DNA from 4 places in the Streptacidiphilus sp. EB129 genome. Region 3 is predicted to be linked to each of the others. Evidence: riboswitches for the same ligand, from Rfam matches in the RefSeq annotation. Region 3 holds a riboswitch; each other region holds the start of a gene.
The links. A riboswitch is a leader RNA that binds a small molecule or an ion and turns the genes downstream of it on or off. The one in region 3 is predicted to bind cyclic di-AMP.

Region 1 (4,442 bases), on a different contig from region 3:
TCGACCACCTGGTGCAGGCCGCTCGGACGTTCATCTTCGACACCGGACTCGCCCCTGCGGCGGTGGGCGCGGCGCTGGGTGCGCTGCGGCTGATCCGCGAGGAGCCGCAGCGCGCCGAACGAGCGCGCGAGGTGGCGCGCACACTGTCAACCCGGCTCGCCGCACACGGCCTGCAGGTGTCCACGCCGGACGCGGCAGTCGTCTCGATCCGCGTCGCCTCCCCTGAGGCCGCGCTGGCCTGGGCCACGGAGTGCCGCCGCCAGGGCCTGGCCGTCGGCTGCTTCCGCCCGCCGTCCGTCCCGGACCGCTGGTCACGCCTGCGGCTGACCGCCCGCGCCGACCTGACCCCCGACCAGATCGACCACGCCGTCGCCACCCTCACCCGCACCGCCCCCCGCTGACCCCGCGTCGGCTGGGCACCCCCGGTGCCCGGCCGACGATCGAATCGGGCCTTCGGGCCCCGGCTCAGGCCTGGGACAGCTGCTCGCCTGCGGTGTCGCCACGCACGCCACGACGCGGCGGGTGCCGACGGTCGGGCTCCGGGCCGTACTTGTTGTCGTGCAGTTCGCCCTCGTCCGCCATGAGCAGCAGGATGACGAGGGGCCGGTTGATGGTGTGCTCTTGCGGCGAGTGCCGGATAGGGCGGCCCCGCCGATGTGCACGCTGTCATTTCTGCCACTCCCCGCTCGACGCCCGGCCTGGAAGGCTCACAGGCGTCAGCGCACTACCCCGAAAGCTGGACCCATGACCATGCACCGTCCTTCTTCCGCCACCACCCCCGCTTCTGGCCCCGGCGCCGACGCTCTGCACTGATGGTTCAGGGCAGCAGGAGGGGGCGGACGGTGTGCCAGGTGATGGGGTCGGCGGTGGCGAGGAGGCCGGTGCGGTCGTCGGTGGGGCGATAGGGGGTGCCGTCCGGCCGCTGGGCGAGGCCGCCCGCCTCGGTGAGCAGCAGGGTGCCCGGGGCGTGGTCCCAGGGGAGGGTGCGGTGGAACAGGACGAAGTCCTGCCCGCCGTCCAGCACGCGCGGATAGTCCACGCCCGCGCAGCCCGTGCCCGGGCCGAGTTCGGCGAACCGGGGTGCCGCAGCGGCGACCCGGGCCCTGGCGACGGGGTCCAGAAACCGGGTCAGCACCGCTCCGCGCAGCTCTGACGGGTCGGCGGGTGCGGGCGTCCGCCGGATCCTGGTGCCGTCCCGCCAGGCCCCGGCGCCCCGTTCGGCGACGTAGGCGCGCCCCTCGGCGGGTTGTACGATCCACGCCGCCACCGTCTCCCCGGCCCGGACCAGGGCGGCCATGACCGCGTACTCGGGGCGGCCGGCGACGAAGTTGGCGGTCCCGTCCAGTGGGTCCACCAGCCAGGCCGCCGGGGCCTCCCGCAGCGCGGCGACCAGCCCCGGGTCGGCGGCGGTGGCCTCCTCGCCGACGACCGGCGCGTCCAGGAGTGTGCGCAGCCGACGGCTGATCAGGTCCTCGGCCTCGCGGTCGGCGACGGTGACCAGCTCGCCCGGCGACTTCTCGGTCACCTCCCCCTCGGCCAGGGCCCGGAAGCGGGGGAGGATCGCGGCCTCCGCCGCCTCGGACAGGATCCCGGTCACGGCGTCGATCGACACAGCAGTCATGATCGTCAGATTAGGGCCCCGGCCGGTACACGTCCGGCACCGACCGGGGACGGGCGGTCAGGGGCGGCCGTACCAGACCGAGTTGGTCCAGATCCGCTCCTTCTTCACGTACGAGCCCGGGCGCGGCGCGTGCCAGATCATGCCGCCGCCGGCGTAGATTCCGACGTGGTAGACGTAGCTTCCGTAGTGGAAGAAGACCAGGTCACCCGGTCGGAGGCTGGACTTCGAGATATGTCGCACGCTGTTGTACTGCGCCTGTGCGGTTCGCGGCAGGGTCCTCCCGGCGTGCTTGAAGGCGTAGTACGTCAGCCCTGAGCAGTCGAAGCGGTTCGGGCCGGTGGCGCCCCAGCCGTAGGGGTCGCCGTGCTTCGATGCCGCGATGCTCAGCGCCTTCATCTCGACGGTGGCGGCGTCGGCCGGTGCGGCGGCCAGCAGGGTGCTGCCCGCCAGTGCGGCCAGGGTGAGCGCGGAGGCCACGGCCGGCCGCCAGCGGCGGCTGTTCACGGCCTCCCGTCGGTCCCGCTGCTCCTGGTGCTGGTGCTGGTGCTGGTCCTGACGGCCCCTCTGGTCCTGCTGCTCCCCCTGGTCCTGCTGAATCTGGGCGTGGGTAGGAACGGACGCAGTCATGCGTGTCCTTCCGGAACCGCCTACGAAAGGTCTCCCTGTCGGGTTCGGGCTCCGAAAGCTGCCCGGCCACCGTGATGGCTTCACCCCAAGGGACGGTCGCGCCGTCCCGGCCTGCTCGGGTCTCCCGTTCTCGCCTGTCAGGTGTGTGGGCACCTGGCGTCCGACCGGTGGCGAGACTCGGCGTCCGGCCGGACCGCCCCGCCACGGCGGCGAGGACTTATTGGTTCGGCGGACAGTATTGGCACGTTTTTATGCGATCTTCACGTCATGCCAGCCATTTGTGATTCTTGTCACCCAGTGTTTCCAATGCCCCAAAGAAGTGAACCGGGGGCGGATGTGAGAGCTATTCAGCCTAATTCGAAGGCGGCTTGAGAAAATTCACACGCCGTGCGGGAATATGCCCTGAGCTGGGAATATCACCCATGGTGGTGGTCGCTGGAGGGTAATGTTCCGCCTTTGGCGGCTCGATCTGTTCGGCCGACCGGGTGAGCGCGGCGCCGATGGCGGGCATTGGCGGAGCACTGCATTCCGACATCACATAGTGCAGTGCCATGGACATGGCGATATGACGGGCAGTAAGCTCCCGGGGCGACCCGGGGGTGAATCCGAGTGTGCCCTCTGACCGGCGGACCGGCCCTTCCGCTAGCGTGTCGGCACACGATCCGCCCCCGGGCGCGACGATCGGCCGAGGTGGCAGCGGGCAGTGCGGCCCGTGTGCGGTGCGACCCGGCCGGTATCCCCGCGCCGCTGCCCGGACAACCCCCGCGGCACGAAGGCGTGCCCGCGTGCCACCCCCCAGGCCGTGGGCCCGGGGCACCCGTGAGAGGTGCACGCTGATGAGACTCTCCCCGCACGAGCAGGAGCGCCTGCTCATCCATGTCGCCGCCGACGTCGCCAGGGCGCGCCGCGAGCGGGGGCTGCGGCTCAACCATCCGGAGGCGGTGGCCCTCCTGACGGTCCATGTGCTGGAGGGGGCCAGGGACGGCCGCACCGTGGCCGAGCTGATGGAGTCGGGGCGTCGGGTGCTCACCCGTTCGGACGTGATGGACGGGATCCCGGAGATGATCCACGATGTCCAGGTCGAGGCCACTTTCCCGGACGGGACCAAGCTGGTCACCCTCCATGAGCCGATCGGATGAACCCGGCCGAGCACCCGGGGCACTCCCGGGCCGAGAGTCCGGTCGTCCCGGGCGAGCTGCTGCTCGGGGACGGCGAGGTCGCGCTGAACCTCGGTCGGCCGGTCACCACCCTCGCCGTGGTCAACACCGCGGACCGCCCGATCCAGGTCGGATCGCACTACCACTTCGCCGAGGCCAACCCCGGTCTGGAGTTCGACCGGGCCGCAGCGCACGGGCAGCGCCTCAACATCCCGGCCGGTACCGCCGTGCGCTTCGAGCCGGGCCTGCCGGCCGAGGTCGAGCTGGTCCCGCTGGCCGGACGGCGCGAGGTCTTCGGCCTGCGCGGCGAGACGAAGGGAAGCCTCGATGACTGACGTGCCCGTACCCCCGTCCGAGCCCGTCCCCACGCCGCAGCCCCAGCAGCAGCCCGCGCCCGTCCCGGCGCTGACGATGACGCGCAGGCGCTACGCGGACCTCTACGGCCCCACCGTCGGTGACCGGATCCGGCTCGCCGACACGGATCTGCTGATCGAAGTCGAGCAGGACCTCAGCGCGGGCGGCGACGAGGCCGTCTTCGGCGGCGGCAAGGTCATTCGCGAATCGATGGGCCAGGGCCGTGCCTCCCGCGCCGACGGCGCGCCCGACACCGTGATCACCGGGGTGGTGGTGCTGGACCACTGGGGCATCGTCAAGGCCGACCTCGGCATCCGGGACGGGCGGATCACCGCGCTGGGCAAGGCCGGCAACCCGGAGACCATGGACGGGGTGCACCCCGAGCTGGTCATCGGCCCGGAGACCGAGGTGGTGTCCGGCAACGGGAAGATCCTCACCGCCGGGGCGGTGGACGCCCACGTACACCTGATCTGCCCTCAGATCGTCGAGGAGGCGCTCGCGTCGGGCATCACCACGCTGCTCGGCGGCGGCACCGGACCGGCCGAGGGCAGCAAGGCGACCACGATCACCCCCGGCGGCTGGCACCTCGCCCGGATGTTCGCGGCGGCCGAGCACTACCCGGTCAACCTCGGGCTGCTGGGCAGGGGCAACACGGTCAACACCGATTCGATGCGGGCCCAACT
Region 2 (4,442 bases), on a different contig from region 3:
GCTATCCCGATCAGAAGAAGCACGACCGCGACCACATCGCGAGCATGTGGGGAGACGGGGTGGGCGACCACCTGTATCAGGGCGAAGACGTGACCGTCACCGTGGAACGGCTGTCCACGGCGCTGGCGCGGTATCCCGGCATCGATCGCGTCGACCTGCTCAAGGTCGACGTGGAAGGCGCAGAACTCGACGTGCTGCAGGGGATCGACGACGCGGACTGGCAGCGCATCGACCAGATCGTGCTGGAGTTGCAGGACCTGGAGGGCACGCTCGACAGGGCCATGGGGATGCTCACCGCGCACGGGTTCTCGGTCAGGACCGAGGCGCCGGCAGCGCTGGCGCATCTGGACTACTACACGGTGTACGCCGTCCGCAGTTGAGAGGTGAGGTCAAATTTTTCCAAGCCAGGTCCGAGCGCATGGCGATAATGTCCCCGCCTGTGCACATGATCACCGTGGGCACGGCAAGTCGCTGGAGGCGTCGCCCCGGTCGTGAGACGTAGCTCCACGGCTCCCGGTCGCGCGGAGGAACGGGGGAGCGCGGTGCAGCCGCTGGAGGCGTCGGATCCGCAGCAGCTCGGCCCGTACCGGCTGCTGGCGCGGCTGGGCGAGGGCGGCATGGGCCGGGTCTATCTCGCGCGTTCGGCCGGCGGCCGGGCGGTGGCGGTCAAGGTGGTCCGGCCCGATCTGGCGGCGGACCAGCAGTTCCGCGATCGGTTCGCCCGCGAGGTGGCCATGGCCCGCGCGGTGACCGGCCCCTGGACCGCGCCGGTGGAGGGCGCGGACACCCGGGCGGCGACCCCCTGGCTGGCGACCGCGTATGTGCTCGGCCCGACACTCGGCGCTGCGGTGGCCGAGCACGGGCCGCTGCCGGAGCGCAGCCTGCGCGCCCTGGGCGCGGGCCTTGCCGAGGCGCTGTGCGGAATCCACGCGGTGGGCCTCGTGCACCGCGACCTCAAGCCCGGGAACGTGCTGCTCTCGCCCGGGGGGCCACGGGTCATCGACTTCGGCCGGGCTGACGCCGCTGCTCCGCTCCTGCTTCGCCAAGAACCCGGCCGCCCGCCCGACCCCGGCCGCAGTGGCTGCGGACCTGTGCCCGCAGGGCGCGGCGGCGGTGCTGGCCGGCGGCAAGGTGCTGGTGAAGGCCAACCTCAGCAAGGACGCCACCGAGGTGGCCGACCTGCAGGCCTACGACCAGGCGACGGGCACCAGCAGTTGGACCTACCCGGGGGTGGCCGCGCTCGATGTGTCCCACGTTCGCGTGGCCGGGAACCGCGTCGTGATGCGCGAGGAGCTGCGGACGGCGCTGGTGATCGACCCGGCCACCGGCACCAAGACCGGCGAGTTCGGGGGGAACCAGTTCGGGGCTCAGGTCATCGTCGTGGAGAACACCAACGGCAGCACCGTCTACACCTGGGGGCTCGTCGAAACCCCCGGCGTCGGCTGGACGATGAACGACCCGGTCGGGATCGCCGCCTGGGACTCCGTGGCGGGCAAACTCGGCGCCGATCTGCTGCTGGTCCCGGCGGCCGGCGGCGCGGACGGCTTCTGGGCGATCAACGCCTCCGACGGCTCGGTCCGCTGGCGCTACAGCGAGCCGGTCACCCGCACCGACGCCTGGATGGTGGCCGAGGACCCGACCGGCACTCTGGTGGCGGCCCGTCAGGGAAACACCCTGGTGGCCCTCCCGCCCCAGTGACCGGGGCCCGCCTGCCGGGGCGCTCGTTCCCGTGCAATCGGTGTGACAACATGTCATTTCTCCCTCAATGGGACATAAGGGATGCCTGTGTGCTGATCCCCTGTGGCCGTCGTCACAGCCAGTTGCACTGCGGCCTCCCTTCTGTCTAGCGTGCAGCCTGTTCGCATCTAGCGGAACCTCGCACTCCGGAACGCCGAATTCTGCCGGCGGAGGTCGAGGGCGCCCACAAACATCACCACGGCAGAGGCGGGGGAACCAGGTAAGTCGCCGCAGCGCACCCGGCTGCGGCTTGGGGTGAAGCCGTGCTTCGGCGCGGCCGGGCTACCTCACGGCCCGAATCCGACAGCTCACCTCGCAGGCGTCGGAGAGGCTTCTGTCATGCTCATGCCTGGAAATGGCCGTCATCGTCGCCCCCGTACCAACCAGGCCAAGCGCCTGGTCGCCACCGCCGGCGTGGCCGGCGCGGGCATAGCCATCCCGCTCGTCGGCACGACGAGCGCCTTCGCCGCCCCGGTCTCGACCTGGGCCCAGGTCGCCCAGTGTGAAAGCTCCGGCAACTGGTCGATCAACACGGGCAACGGCTACTACGGCGGACTGCAGTTCTCCGCCTCCACCTGGGACGCCTACGGCGGCCAGCAGTATGCCGCCACCGCCGACCAGGCCACCCAGAGTCAGCAGATCGCCGTCGCGGAGAAGGTGCTCGCCTCGCAGGGTCCCACTGCCTGGCCGGTGTGCGGCCCCCAGGCCGGCCTGAGCCAGGGCGGCGCACCCGCCAGTGTCAGCACCGCCTCCGCCGGCTCCGGCGCATCCTCCTCCAGCAGCGGTGCCGCCCAGGCCTCGGGCGACTCCGAGGGTTCGGAATCCCCGGCTCCGGCGCAGCAGTCCTCGACCGCCCAGGCGGCCCCGGCCGCACCCACCACGGCCGCACCCACCACCGCAGCGCCCACCACCGCCGCGCCCACCACCTACACCGTGGCCTCCGGCGACTGGCTGTCCACGATCGCGCAGTCCCACCACGTGGCCGGTGGCTGGCAGACGCTGTATCAGCTGAACCGCTCCACCCTGACTGACGGCCCGAACATGATCTTCCCGGGTCAGCGTCTTCGTCTGACCGGCGGTGCGTCGAACAGCTCGGCCCAGAGCGGCGCCGCCCAGAACGAGACACAGGTCCCCGCGACCCAGAGCACCGGCGCCCAGTCGTCCTCGGGCTCGACCGCCGCCCCCGCCGCCAACCTCTCCGGCGACCCGCAGTCCATCGCCGCGCAGATCGTCCCGGCCGACCAGCTCGCCTCGTTCGACCAGATCATCTCCCACGAGAGCGGCTGGAACGTCAGCGCCACCAACCCCTCCTCCGGTGCCTACGGCCTGCCCCAGTCGCTGCCCGGCGACAAGATGGCCTCCGCCGGCGCCGACTGGCAGACCAACCCCGCCACCCAGCTGCGCTGGGCGCTGGACTACATGAACACCACGTACGGCAGCCCCAACCAGGCCTGGGCCTTCTGGCAGGCCCACAACTGGTACTGACGGACCGACTCCTGCCCGGCGCCCGCCCGCCGCACGGCCTCCCCTGTTGGGGAGCCGTGCGGCGGGCTGCTGCGTCGGTGGACCGTCCCCCGCCTCAAGCCCGACCCCGGCCGGTGCCGAAGGGGGCTCGCTCTTCGGGTGGTCGGCGAAATACGGGCCGGACCGGTCCCTTTCCAGCAGCCTGGTGTACGCGTCCAGGAAATCAGCGCACTCCTGGCTGTTCATTCTCTGGGCCTTTTAACTCCGGGGAATGCCGGGCTGGATTCCCAAGGCCGGAGTGTTCCACGGGGATTCGGTGCGGTCAGTTGGACGCCGCGCTGCGCTGCCGCGGTGACGTGCCCGCGCGTTCTCGGGTACCCCCGACGGCCGGCCTGCTGGCGAGGGCCTGGGTGAGAGCCAGGGTCAGCAGCACGACTTCCACCGCGATGCTGACCAGTCCCAGGGGCTCGGTCCAGTTGCCCCTGTCGTCGCTGTAGTCCGGCAGCCCCGGGCCGCGCGACAGGATGTAGCCGAGGAGCGGCCCCAGGGCCACTCCCGCGATGGCGAGCCAGAACAGGACGCGCGACGGGAGACTGCGGCCGGCGAACAGGGCCAGGGCGCAGAGCACGCCGGTGGCCTCCAGGGCGTAGTAGCCGATGCCGACGTAGGTGGGGGTCTTGTTGCCGGGGAATCCGCCCTGGTCCTGGACGTGGATCCAGGCCACGGCCAGGCACAGGACCGCGGCGGCGAGGCGAGGCGCCAGGGAGTCGCGAAGGGGTCTGGACATGGGCATGCCAAGCCTTTCGGTAAGGCTGCCCCAGGGAGTCCGGGCGTGATTGATCGATTCCCCTGGGTGCGGCCGGAGAATGACGTTACTCAAGAGTAAAACGGACTTGTCGGAGGTCGGTCAATATCTGAATGGGGAGGCGAACGGGTGCAATTACTAAGAAGTGGCTAAGTTGCCTGGTAATGCCTCGTGATCGATTTATCCGGCCCCGAAAATTAATTCCGTCCGGCGCTCCGAGCGTGCCGGGCGTCGGATCACTTCCCCGCTCTGCCGAGCCGCAGTGCCAGCACCGGGCAGGCCGCGACCGCGCGGCGGGCGTGCGCGGCGAGTTCCGCGGGGACGGCCGTGCTGTGCACGATCGGATAACCCCACTCGTCGAGGGAGAGCAGTTCGGGCAGCAGTTCCGCGCAGGCCCCATGGCCTTCGCAGGCGATGCGGTCGATCCGCAGGACGC
Region 3 (4,442 bases):
TCCCGGTCCGCGGCCCGGCCCTGCTCGTAGGCGGCGACCTGGGGGTGCGGCAGGATCAGGAACCGCTCCTCGGCCAGGCCCGCCACCACCGCGTCGGCGACCTCCTCGGTGGTCAGGATCGGCCCCAGCGCCGACAGCACCGCGTTCACCGCCGGATCGGCGGTCATCGCCGTCTGCACGCCCTGCGGGCACAGCGCGCTGACCTTGATGCCGCGGTCGCCGTAGGTCACCGCCAGCGACTCGGCGAAGGCCACCGCGGCGTGCTTGGTCGCGGTGTAGGCGGCGTCGCCGGGCATCTGCAGCAGCCCTGCGGCGGACGCGGTCTGCAGCAGGTAGCCCCGGCCGCGCTTCAGCATGCCCGGCAGCACCGCCCGCGCCGCGTACACGTGCGCCATCACGTTGACGTCCCAGCAGGCCTGCCAGACCTCGTTCGAGGCCTCGATGCCGGCGCCGGAGCCGATGCCGGCGTTGCTGCAGAACAGGTCCACCGGACCGAGGTGCTTCTCGGCGGTCTCCACCAGGGCGCGGACGTCGCTCTCCCGGGTCACGTCGCTGCCGACGCCGACGGTGTGACAACCCTCACGGTCCAGTTCGAGCGCGAGGTCCTCCACCCGGGCCGCGTCCAGGTCCGCGAGCAGCAGCCCGCGCGCGCCCTCGGCGGCGAAACGGCGCGCCAAAGCCGCCCCGATGCCACCGGCCGCACCGGTCACGACCACGACGGATCCGCGTATCTGCATGTCCTGACTCCTCTCGCCGGGCCCCCGCACGGCCCGTTCACTGCCGGTGATCGTAAGCATCCCGCCCGCCACCGCAACAGTGCCCGTCCGTGACGCGGGTCAACCTCCGGCTACCGTCAAGGAGTGCACAAGCCGCCCACCGTTCCGACAGCCGCCCCGACCACTCTCCCGGGCAGTGTCCCGAGTGCTGTCCCGAGCGCTGTCGCCGAGACCGGCCCGGAACTCTTCACCTGGGAGTTCGCGGCCGACCCCTACCCCGCGTACGCCTGGCTGCGGAGCCATGATCCGGTGCACCGGACCACGCTGCCCAGCGGGGTCGAGGCCTGGCTGGTCACCCGCTACGACGACGCCCGGCAGGCGCTGGCGGACGCCCGGCTGAGCAAGAGCCCGGCCCACCACAGCGGCCAGGGCCACCGCAGCGGCCGGGTCGGCATCCCCGGCGAGCGCAACGCGGACCTGATGACCCATCTGCTGAATATCGACCCGCCGGACCACACCCGGCTGCGGCGGCTGGTCTCCAAGGCCTTCACTCCGCGCCGCGTCGCCCTGTTCGAACCCCGGGTCCGGGAGCTCACCGACCGGCTGATCGACGGCTTCGCGGAGCGGGGTGAGGCCGACCTGATCCACGAGTTCGCCTTCCCGCTGCCCATCTACGCCATCTGCGACCTGCTCGGCGTCCCCGCCGAGGACCAGGACGACTTCCGGGACTGGGCCGGGATGATGGTCCGGCACGAGAAGCCGGGCGCCGGCGGCGGCAGCCCGCGCGGCGGCGTGGCCCGCGCGGTGAAGCGGATCCGGGCCTACCTCGCCGAACTGATCCACCGCAAGCGCGCCGACATCGCCTCGGGACAGGCCGGTGACGACCTGATCTCCGACCTGATCCGGGCCAGCGACCACGGCGAGCACCTGACCGAGAACGAGGCCGCGGCGATGGCCTTCATCCTGCTCTTCGCCGGCTTCGAGACCACTGTCAACCTCATCGGCAACGGCCTCTACCACCTGCTGAACCATCCCCGGCAGCGGGCCGAGCTGCAGGCCTCGCTCGCCGCCGGCGAGACCGCGCTGCTGGCCACCGCGGTCGAGGAACTGCTGCGCTACGACGGCCCGGTGGAGCTCGCCACCTGGCGCTTCGCCACCAGCCCGATCACCCTGGGCGGCCAGGACATCGCGGTCGGCGATCCGGTGCTGGTGGTGCTGGCCGGCGCGGACCGCGATCCGGCCCGCTTCGACCAGCCCGACCTGCTGGACCTCGAACGCCGGGACAACCCGCACCTCGGCTTCGGTCACGGCATCCACTACTGCATCGGCGCCCCGCTGGCCCGACTTGAGGCCCAGTACGCTCTCGCCGCGCTGCTCACCCGCCTCCCCGATCTGCACCTCACCGTCGCGCCCGGGGAACTGCGCTGGCGCGGCGGCCTGATCATGCGTGGGCTGCGCCAACTCCCGGTCGGCTACCGCCCGGAGCAGCCCGCGAAGCAGCCGCCCGAGGCGCTGCCGGAGTAGCCGCCGCGCCAGTTCCGGGACGGGTGAGGCGAACTGATGGGCTTGTGATTATCAGTCCGGTCTGTCTAGCCTGCCCAGAACGCCCGCACACGTGGGCGGCCGTCGTACGGGACGCCGAGTCCTGTCCAGCCGTGCGCCGGTACCAAGACTTCTTCATTGGGCAGGAGCGGGGGACCCAGGTAAGTCGCCGCAGTCCACGGGGCTGCGGCTGGGGGTGAAGGCGTGTCATGCGCCCGGGCTACCTCACGGCCCGAACCCGACAGCTCACCTCGCAGGCGTCGGAGAGGACACCTGCCATGCCCTTCGCCATGCCCGTGAACAGCACCGGCCGCCATCGCAAGCCGCGCACCAGCCAGACCCGGCGCCTGGTCGCCACCGGTGGCCTGGCCACCGCCGGGATAGCCCTGCCGCTCATCGGTGCCACCTCCGCCTCCGCGGCCTCGGTGTCCACCTGGGACAAGGTCGCCAACTGCGAGAGCAGCGGCGACTGGTCGATCAACACCGGCAACGGCTACTACGGCGGACTGCAGTTCTCCGCCTCGACCTGGTCCGCCTACGGCGGCGGTTCGTACGCGTCCACCGCGAACCGGGCCAGCAAGGCCCAGCAGATCGCCGTCGCCGAGAAGGTGCTGGCCTCGCAGGGCCCCGGCGCCTGGCCGGTGTGCGGCCCGCAGGCCGGCCTGACCCGTGGCGGCGCCCCGGCCTCCGTCGACACCGGTACCCCGGCGCGGAGCACCACGACCAAGAGCACGCCGACCAAGAGCTCCCCGACCCACGGCACCACGACCCACACCGGCACCGGCAAGCACCGCAAGCCGACCGCCACCGAGCAGTCCGCGCCGCAGTCCACCACTGCACAGTCCACCACGCAGCCCGCCGCGCAGTCCGCGCCGCAGGCATCGGTGCCCGGGCAGCACGCGGTCGGCCACGGCGGCTACACCGTCAAGCCCGGTGACACCCTGTCCGGGATCGCCGCGTCCGCGCACCTGGGCGGTGGCTGGCAGACGCTCTACCAGGACAACAGGTCGACGGTGGGCGGCAACCCGAACCTCATCTACCCGGGCCAGCAGCTCCAGGTCGGCTGACGGGTCGACTCCGACGGGACGAGGGCGTCCCTGCCCGCCAGCGCACCCCTGGGTGAACTACTGGTGAGTAGGGGCGCCGCATCGTGGGACTCCCGCGAGCGCCGCGTCGCTGCGAGCCCTCCTGCGGATAGGCTCAGGGGGTAAACCAGTAGGAGCAGCCCCAAGGAGATGCCTGTGCCGTCCATCGACGTCGTCGTAGCCCGGGAGATCCTCGACTCGCGAGGCAACCCCACGGTCGAGGTCGAGGTCGGCCTCGACGACGGCAGCACCGGCCGTGCCGCCGTTCCGTCCGGCGCCTCGACCGGCGCCTTCGAGGCCCTGGAAATGCGCGACGGTGACAAGAACCGTTACGGCGGCAAGGGCGTGGAGAAGGCCGTGCTCGCGGTCATCGAGCAGATCGGCCCGGAGCTGGTCGGCTACGACGCCACCGAGCAGCGCCTGATCGACCAGGCGATGCTGGACCTGGACGCCACTCCGGACAAGTCCTCGCTCGGCGCCAACGCCATCCTCGGCGTCTCCCTCGCGGTGGCCCACGCGGCCTCCGAGGCCAGCGACCTGCCGCTGTTCCGCTACCTGGGCGGCCCGAACGCGCACCTGCTGCCGGTCCCGATGATGAACATCCTCAACGGCGGTTCGCACGCGGACTCCAACGTCGACATCCAGGAGTTCATGATCGCTCCGATCGGCGCCGAGTCCTTCTCCGAGGCCGTGCGCTGGGGTGTCGAGGTCTACCACCAGCTCAAGTCGGTGCTGAAGCAGCGCGGCCTGTCCACCGGCCTGGGCGACGAGGGCGGCTTCGCGCCGAACCTGGAGTCCAACCGCGCCGCGCTGGACCTCATCATCGAGGCCATCAAGGAGGCCGGCTACGTCCCCGGCCGCGATGTCGCGCTGGCGCTGGACGTCGCCGCGTCCGAGTTCTACAAGGACGGCAAGTACGAGTTCGAGGGCAAGTCCCGCTCGGCCGCCGAGATGACCGAGTACTACGAGGAGCTGGTCGCGGCCTACCCGCTGGTCTCCATCGAGGACCCGCTGTTCGAGGACGACTGGGCCGGCTGGAAGGTCATCACCGAGCGTCTGGGCAGCAAGGTCCAGCTGGTCGGTGACGACCTGTTCGTGA
Region 4 (4,442 bases), on a different contig from region 3:
TACGGACGCGGATTCCGGCTGGGCGAGTCGGACTGAGCCGGCCGAGGCTTTACCGGATCCGAAGACTTTCTGAACCGGAACCCGACCGTCCATGGCGGACTCTGGACACCGGGCACCCGGCCTCCGAACGGCATACCGCACCGGAGGCACGGGCACCGGCCTGGTCCGTACCGTCGACGCGCGAGGAGTCCCACCATGCCGCACCACGGTCAGGTCCCCGGCGGATCCGCGATACGCCGCCGCGACCGGGGCCGGCGCCGCGTCCGGCTCGCCACCATCGGGATCGCGGTCGCCGCGGCCGCCGGATCGATCGCGCTGAGCACCGGATACGCGCAGTCGCTGCCCGGCAGAACCGCTGCGGCCACCCCGAGCCCCACGCTCCCGCCCACAGCCGTGCCCACGCCGACGACCACGCCGACGACCACGCCCGTCAACGCGTCACCGGCACCGTCAACAACGACGCCGACTCCGTCGCCCTCGCGGACGCCCACCCGCACCACGGCGCCGAAGACCCGGGTACCGGCGATCGCGCCGGCCGGCCGGGCACCGCAGCCGGTGACCACCACCCCGGCCCTCCAGCCGCCCACCACCGCGCCACAACCGGTGCAGCCGACCCAGGCGCCGGTGGCGACCCAGGCGCCCGCGACCACCACCTCGGGGGCCTCGTGACCGAGTCCGGGAAGTAGCCCGCAGCCGTCTGCCGGGCCGGTGCTGACCCTCCGTCTGAACCACTTCTTAGCCCGGGACCGGGCAGAATGCTGCCCGGTCCCACCGCAGGTCTGCCGGCGACGGTGCGGCACACGGGACCGTTCCCGTACCAGCGGAAGGTGCTCCATGTCTGCGATCGGCGACGCCCCGGCCACCACCGGCGGCCCGCGCTCGGCCCCGTCCCCCGAGCCGGACGGCCCCGAGGGCAACGAACGGCTCACCGCCACCACCGGCGCGGTGCTGCTGGCGTTGTTCGCCGCGGAGGGCGTCACCATCCTCTCGCTGAGCCGACTGCTCAGCTGGCACTACTTCATCGGTCTGCTGCTGATCGGTCCGGTCTGCCTCAAGCTGGGCTCGACCGGCTACCGCTTCGCGCGCTACTACACCGGCTCCCCCGCCTACCGGCGGAAGGGACCGCCGGTCCCGCTGCTCCGAATGCTGGGCCCGCTGGTCATCCTCACCAGCGTCGGCGTCATCGGCACCGGCGTCGCCCTGGCCTTCCTCGGCCGCGACCCCGGTCCGCTGCCGTTGCCCATGCTGTTCCTGCACAAGGCGAGCTTCGTCTGCTGGGCCGCCGTGATGACCGTCCACGTCGTCGCCTACCTGTGGCGACTGCCCCGGCTGATCGCCCCCGACCTGCGCCGTCGCCGTCCCGACGAGCCCGGAGGCGCCGCCGTGCGGTGGTCCCTGCTGGCCCTGTCCCTGGGCGGCGGCGTCATCCTGGCCCTGGCCTGCACCCCGCTGGTGTCCCGCTGGCGATGACGCCCGCAGCCGCCGGGACAGGGACCCGGTGACGCCGAACGCCCCCGCACTGCGGGGGCGTTCGGCGTCACACGGGGCTGTCGGCCTCGTCCGGCGGTCAGCGATGGACTGTCAGCGGTAGACGCGGACGTAGTCGGCGGCGAAGGAGAACGGGGCCGTGCCGGAGGGGGCGGGGTGGTACTTCCCGGCGCCGACCGACAGGTTGAGGATCAGGTACGCGGACCAGTTGCTGCCCACGCCGTGGCCGTCGGAGTAGACCTTCACGCCGTTGACGTACCAGTCGACCGAGGTCGCGCCGTAGTAGGTTCCGATGGTCACCCACGTGCCGGGCGCGATGGCGGCGGCGTTGGTGTAGTAGTCCTGGGCGGGGCTGACGTGGTTGGTCAGCTCCAGCAGGTTGGGGTTGTCCGGGTGGTACTCGAAGGAGTCGATCTCACCGTTGCCGGTGGTGCCGTTCTTCCAGGTCCACAGCGCGGGCCAGGCACCTTCGGCGGAGGGCAGCTGGACCCGGGTCTCGGCGTAGTCGCCGGTCCTGACCTGGAAGCCCTCGGTGGAGCCCTGGGTGGTGAGCAGGCCGGTGGTCCAGGCCTGGTTGCCGTTCTCCAGGGTGTGCGAGGAGGGCGAGGCGGTGAAGGTGGCGACGCCGTTGGCGACCGTCACGGCGCTGGGGTCGAGCCAGTCGAGCTTGTTGTCGTCCGGGTTGTGGTTGCCGTACCGGTACGAGGGGGTGGTGCTGCCGACCCAGCGCGAGCCGTAGGCGACCGGGCCGCTGAACTCGTCGCTCCAGACCAGCGACTTGCCGGCGACCGGCGCGGCCGTGGCCGGTGCGGTCGGGGTCACCGGCGGAGCGACCGGGGGCGTGAGCGGAGGGGTCACCGGGGGCGTGACCGGCGGGGTCTTCGCGGCGGAGACGGTCAGGGTGTGGGAGGCCAGGTTGTGCCAGACACCGTCGGTGCCCTGCCAGAAGCCGAACTCCGTGTACGAGCCGGCCGGCAGGCTGCGTGCGGCGGTGGTGATCGAGACGCCGGCGGGGCAGATCCGGACGTTGCCGGACGAGCCGGGGAAGTCGAGGTTGCGGCCTGCGGCGTCACGGACCCCCACGCCCAGCGTCCTCACGGTGAAGCAGGCGCTGGAGTGGACCGCGAGGGACGCGGTGGCGGTGCTGCCGGCGGTCAGGGCGGTGGGGGTGAGCCGGTCCTGGGTGACCCGGGGGGTGGCGGCCTGGGCCTGCGTGGCCAGCGGGACGGCGGCCAGGGCGGCGGCGGCCAGGCCTATGACGGCGGCGGAGTTCACGCCGAGGCGTACGGGCATGGCGGGGAGACGCATAAAGGGGTCCTCGTGACACGCCTGCGAGGTGAGCTGTCGGGTTCGGGCCTGAGGTGGCCCGGCCGCGTGGGGGCGCGGCTTCACCCCGAGCCGGGCCCGGGCCCGCGCGCGGCCGTGGAGGCGACGCGGGTACGGCAAACCGACCTGGTTCCCCCGCTCTCGTCCGATTCGTGCTCGGTTGCCCGCCGACGGGTGGACGGGATTCGGCGTCCCGACGGCGAGGTCCGCCCGAGGCGGAATGTGCAGGTTAGGCAGAGTGACGTTGTTCGTTCAACGTCCAGCCATGAGCTGTGCCATGTCTCACACATCGGTCCGGGAACCGTTGCTGTGAGTTCACGGGCAGGTGCAGACAGCGGCGATGGCATCGGGCACACTGATCCACCACATCCCCCCGCTCGAACGGAGCCCACGGCATGGAAACGACCTCTCCCGACGCCGGCGTCAGACCCGCGACCGGCGCGAACGCGCTGGCCGAGAGGGTCGGACCGAATCCGTCCGGAGTGCTGAACGAACTGGTGATGGAGCTCGCCCGCGCTCTCGGCGAGAACCCGCGCGAGGTAAACCTGAGCCTCAACCGGAAGCTGGGCGTGGAGAGCCGGATCAACCAGAGCGAGGACGTCATCCGCCAGGGCGTGGCGATCGCCCGCGACTGGCTGAGCGGGCTCGGCTGACGGCAGACCGGCCGACGGGGGGCCGGTGCCGTGACGCGGGTGTGTCATCCGCGCGCCGCCGGGCGGTGCTCCGCGTAGGCTCGGCGCTGTGACGTTCAAGGGCTGGCGCGCCGAGGCGCTGGAGTTCTACGAGGGTCTGGAGGACGACAACTCCAAGTCCTTCTGGACCGCGCACAAGGCCGTCTACGAGGCCGAGGTGTACACGCCGATGGCCGAGCTGCTGACCGAGCTGGAGGACGAGTTCGGCGAGGGGAAGATCTTCCGCCCGAACCGCGACGTCCGCTTCAGCGCCGACAAGTCCCCGTACAAGACCGCGATCGGCGCCACCCTCAGCCGGGGCGGCTACGTCCAGCTGTCGGCGGACGGGCTCGGAGCCGGGGCCGGGTACCACATGATGAGCGCCGACCAGCTGGAGCGCTACCGCGAGGCCGTCGCCGAGGAGGTCACCGGCGAGGAGCTGCTGCGGGTGATCGCCGGCGTGGAGGCGCACGGCATAGGGGTCAGCTCGCGCGACCCGCTGAAGACCGCACCGCGCGGCTACGCCAAGGACCACCCGAGGATCGCGCTGCTGCGCAACAAGGACCTGGTCGGCTGGCGGCAGTGGCCGGTCGAGCCCTGGCTGGGGACGGCGGCGGCGAAGCGGCACGTGGTGGACTTCCTGCGGCACAGCCGGCCGCTGACCGAATGGCTGGACGCCCACGTGGGCGAGTCGCTCGCACCCCGGGGCCGGTAGCCCCCGCTCCCCCGCGGCCCGGACCCCAGATCTGCGGTGAGTCCGCCGCCGGTCCACGTCCCGTCGAATTGAAGAAGTTTTCAACTGGTGGCATGGTGAGGTCAGCAGGTGCGAGGGTTCGCCGGAGCCCCGGCGCAGGCCCCGTTTCTCCTGGCAAGGGGACTGTTGTGGACGAATTCGCCGAGCAGTCGGAGCAGACCGCACCCGATGAGCCCAGCGCGCAGGCAGACGCCCGCGTCCAG

Region 1: it holds a riboswitch for cyclic di-AMP, as region 3 does, so the genes downstream of both, ABH925_RS20790 (C40 family peptidase) here and ABH925_RS11855 (transglycosylase family protein) in region 3, are expected to answer to the same signal.
Region 2: it holds a riboswitch for cyclic di-AMP, as region 3 does, so the genes downstream of both, ABH925_RS09470 (transglycosylase family protein) here and ABH925_RS11855 (transglycosylase family protein) in region 3, are expected to answer to the same signal.
Region 4: it holds a riboswitch for cyclic di-AMP, as region 3 does, so the genes downstream of both, ABH925_RS00945 (hypothetical protein) here and ABH925_RS11855 (transglycosylase family protein) in region 3, are expected to answer to the same signal.

What each region holds. Positions count from the first base shown of each region.
Region 1 is NZ_JBGCCS010000016.1:108,000-112,441, forward strand. It holds gene ABH925_RS20780 (8-amino-7-oxononanoate synthase) at 1-401, shown strand, start outside; gene ABH925_RS20785 (inositol monophosphatase) at 818-1,621, opposite strand; gene ABH925_RS20790 (C40 family peptidase) at 1,679-2,248, opposite strand; cyclic di-AMP (ydaO/yuaA leader) riboswitch at 2,251-2,410, opposite strand; gene ABH925_RS20795 (hypothetical protein) at 2,601-2,801, opposite strand; gene ABH925_RS20800 (urease subunit gamma) at 3,085-3,387, shown strand; gene ABH925_RS20805 (urease subunit beta) at 3,384-3,740, shown strand; gene ABH925_RS20810 (urease subunit alpha) at 3,817-4,442, shown strand, end outside.
Region 2 is NZ_JBGCCS010000006.1:3,096-7,537, forward strand. It holds gene ABH925_RS09455 (FkbM family methyltransferase) at 1-380, shown strand, start outside; partial or broken gene ABH925_RS09460 (serine/threonine-protein kinase) at 543-1,022, shown strand; gene ABH925_RS09465 (hypothetical protein) at 1,078-1,698, shown strand; cyclic di-AMP (ydaO/yuaA leader) riboswitch at 1,880-2,074, shown strand; gene ABH925_RS09470 (transglycosylase family protein) at 2,077-3,222, shown strand; gene ABH925_RS09475 (hypothetical protein) at 3,524-3,988, opposite strand; gene ABH925_RS09480 (ferredoxin) at 4,243-4,442, opposite strand, start outside.
Region 3 is NZ_JBGCCS010000007.1:233,557-237,998, reverse strand. It holds gene ABH925_RS11865 (SDR family NAD(P)-dependent oxidoreductase) at 1-737, opposite strand, end outside; gene ABH925_RS11860 (cytochrome P450) at 861-2,240, shown strand; cyclic di-AMP (ydaO/yuaA leader) riboswitch at 2,365-2,533, shown strand; gene ABH925_RS11855 (transglycosylase family protein) at 2,537-3,325, shown strand; gene eno (phosphopyruvate hydratase) at 3,500-4,442, shown strand, end outside.
Region 4 is NZ_JBGCCS010000001.1:193,309-197,750, reverse strand. It holds gene ABH925_RS00960 (response regulator transcription factor) at 1-36, shown strand, start outside; gene ABH925_RS00955 (hypothetical protein) at 196-669, shown strand; gene ABH925_RS00950 (hypothetical protein) at 835-1,470, shown strand; gene ABH925_RS00945 (hypothetical protein) at 1,582-2,796, opposite strand; cyclic di-AMP (ydaO/yuaA leader) riboswitch at 2,818-2,967, opposite strand; gene ABH925_RS00940 (hypothetical protein) at 3,210-3,467, shown strand; gene ABH925_RS00935 (DUF2461 domain-containing protein) at 3,556-4,200, shown strand; gene ABH925_RS00930 (hypothetical protein) at 4,368-4,442, shown strand, end outside.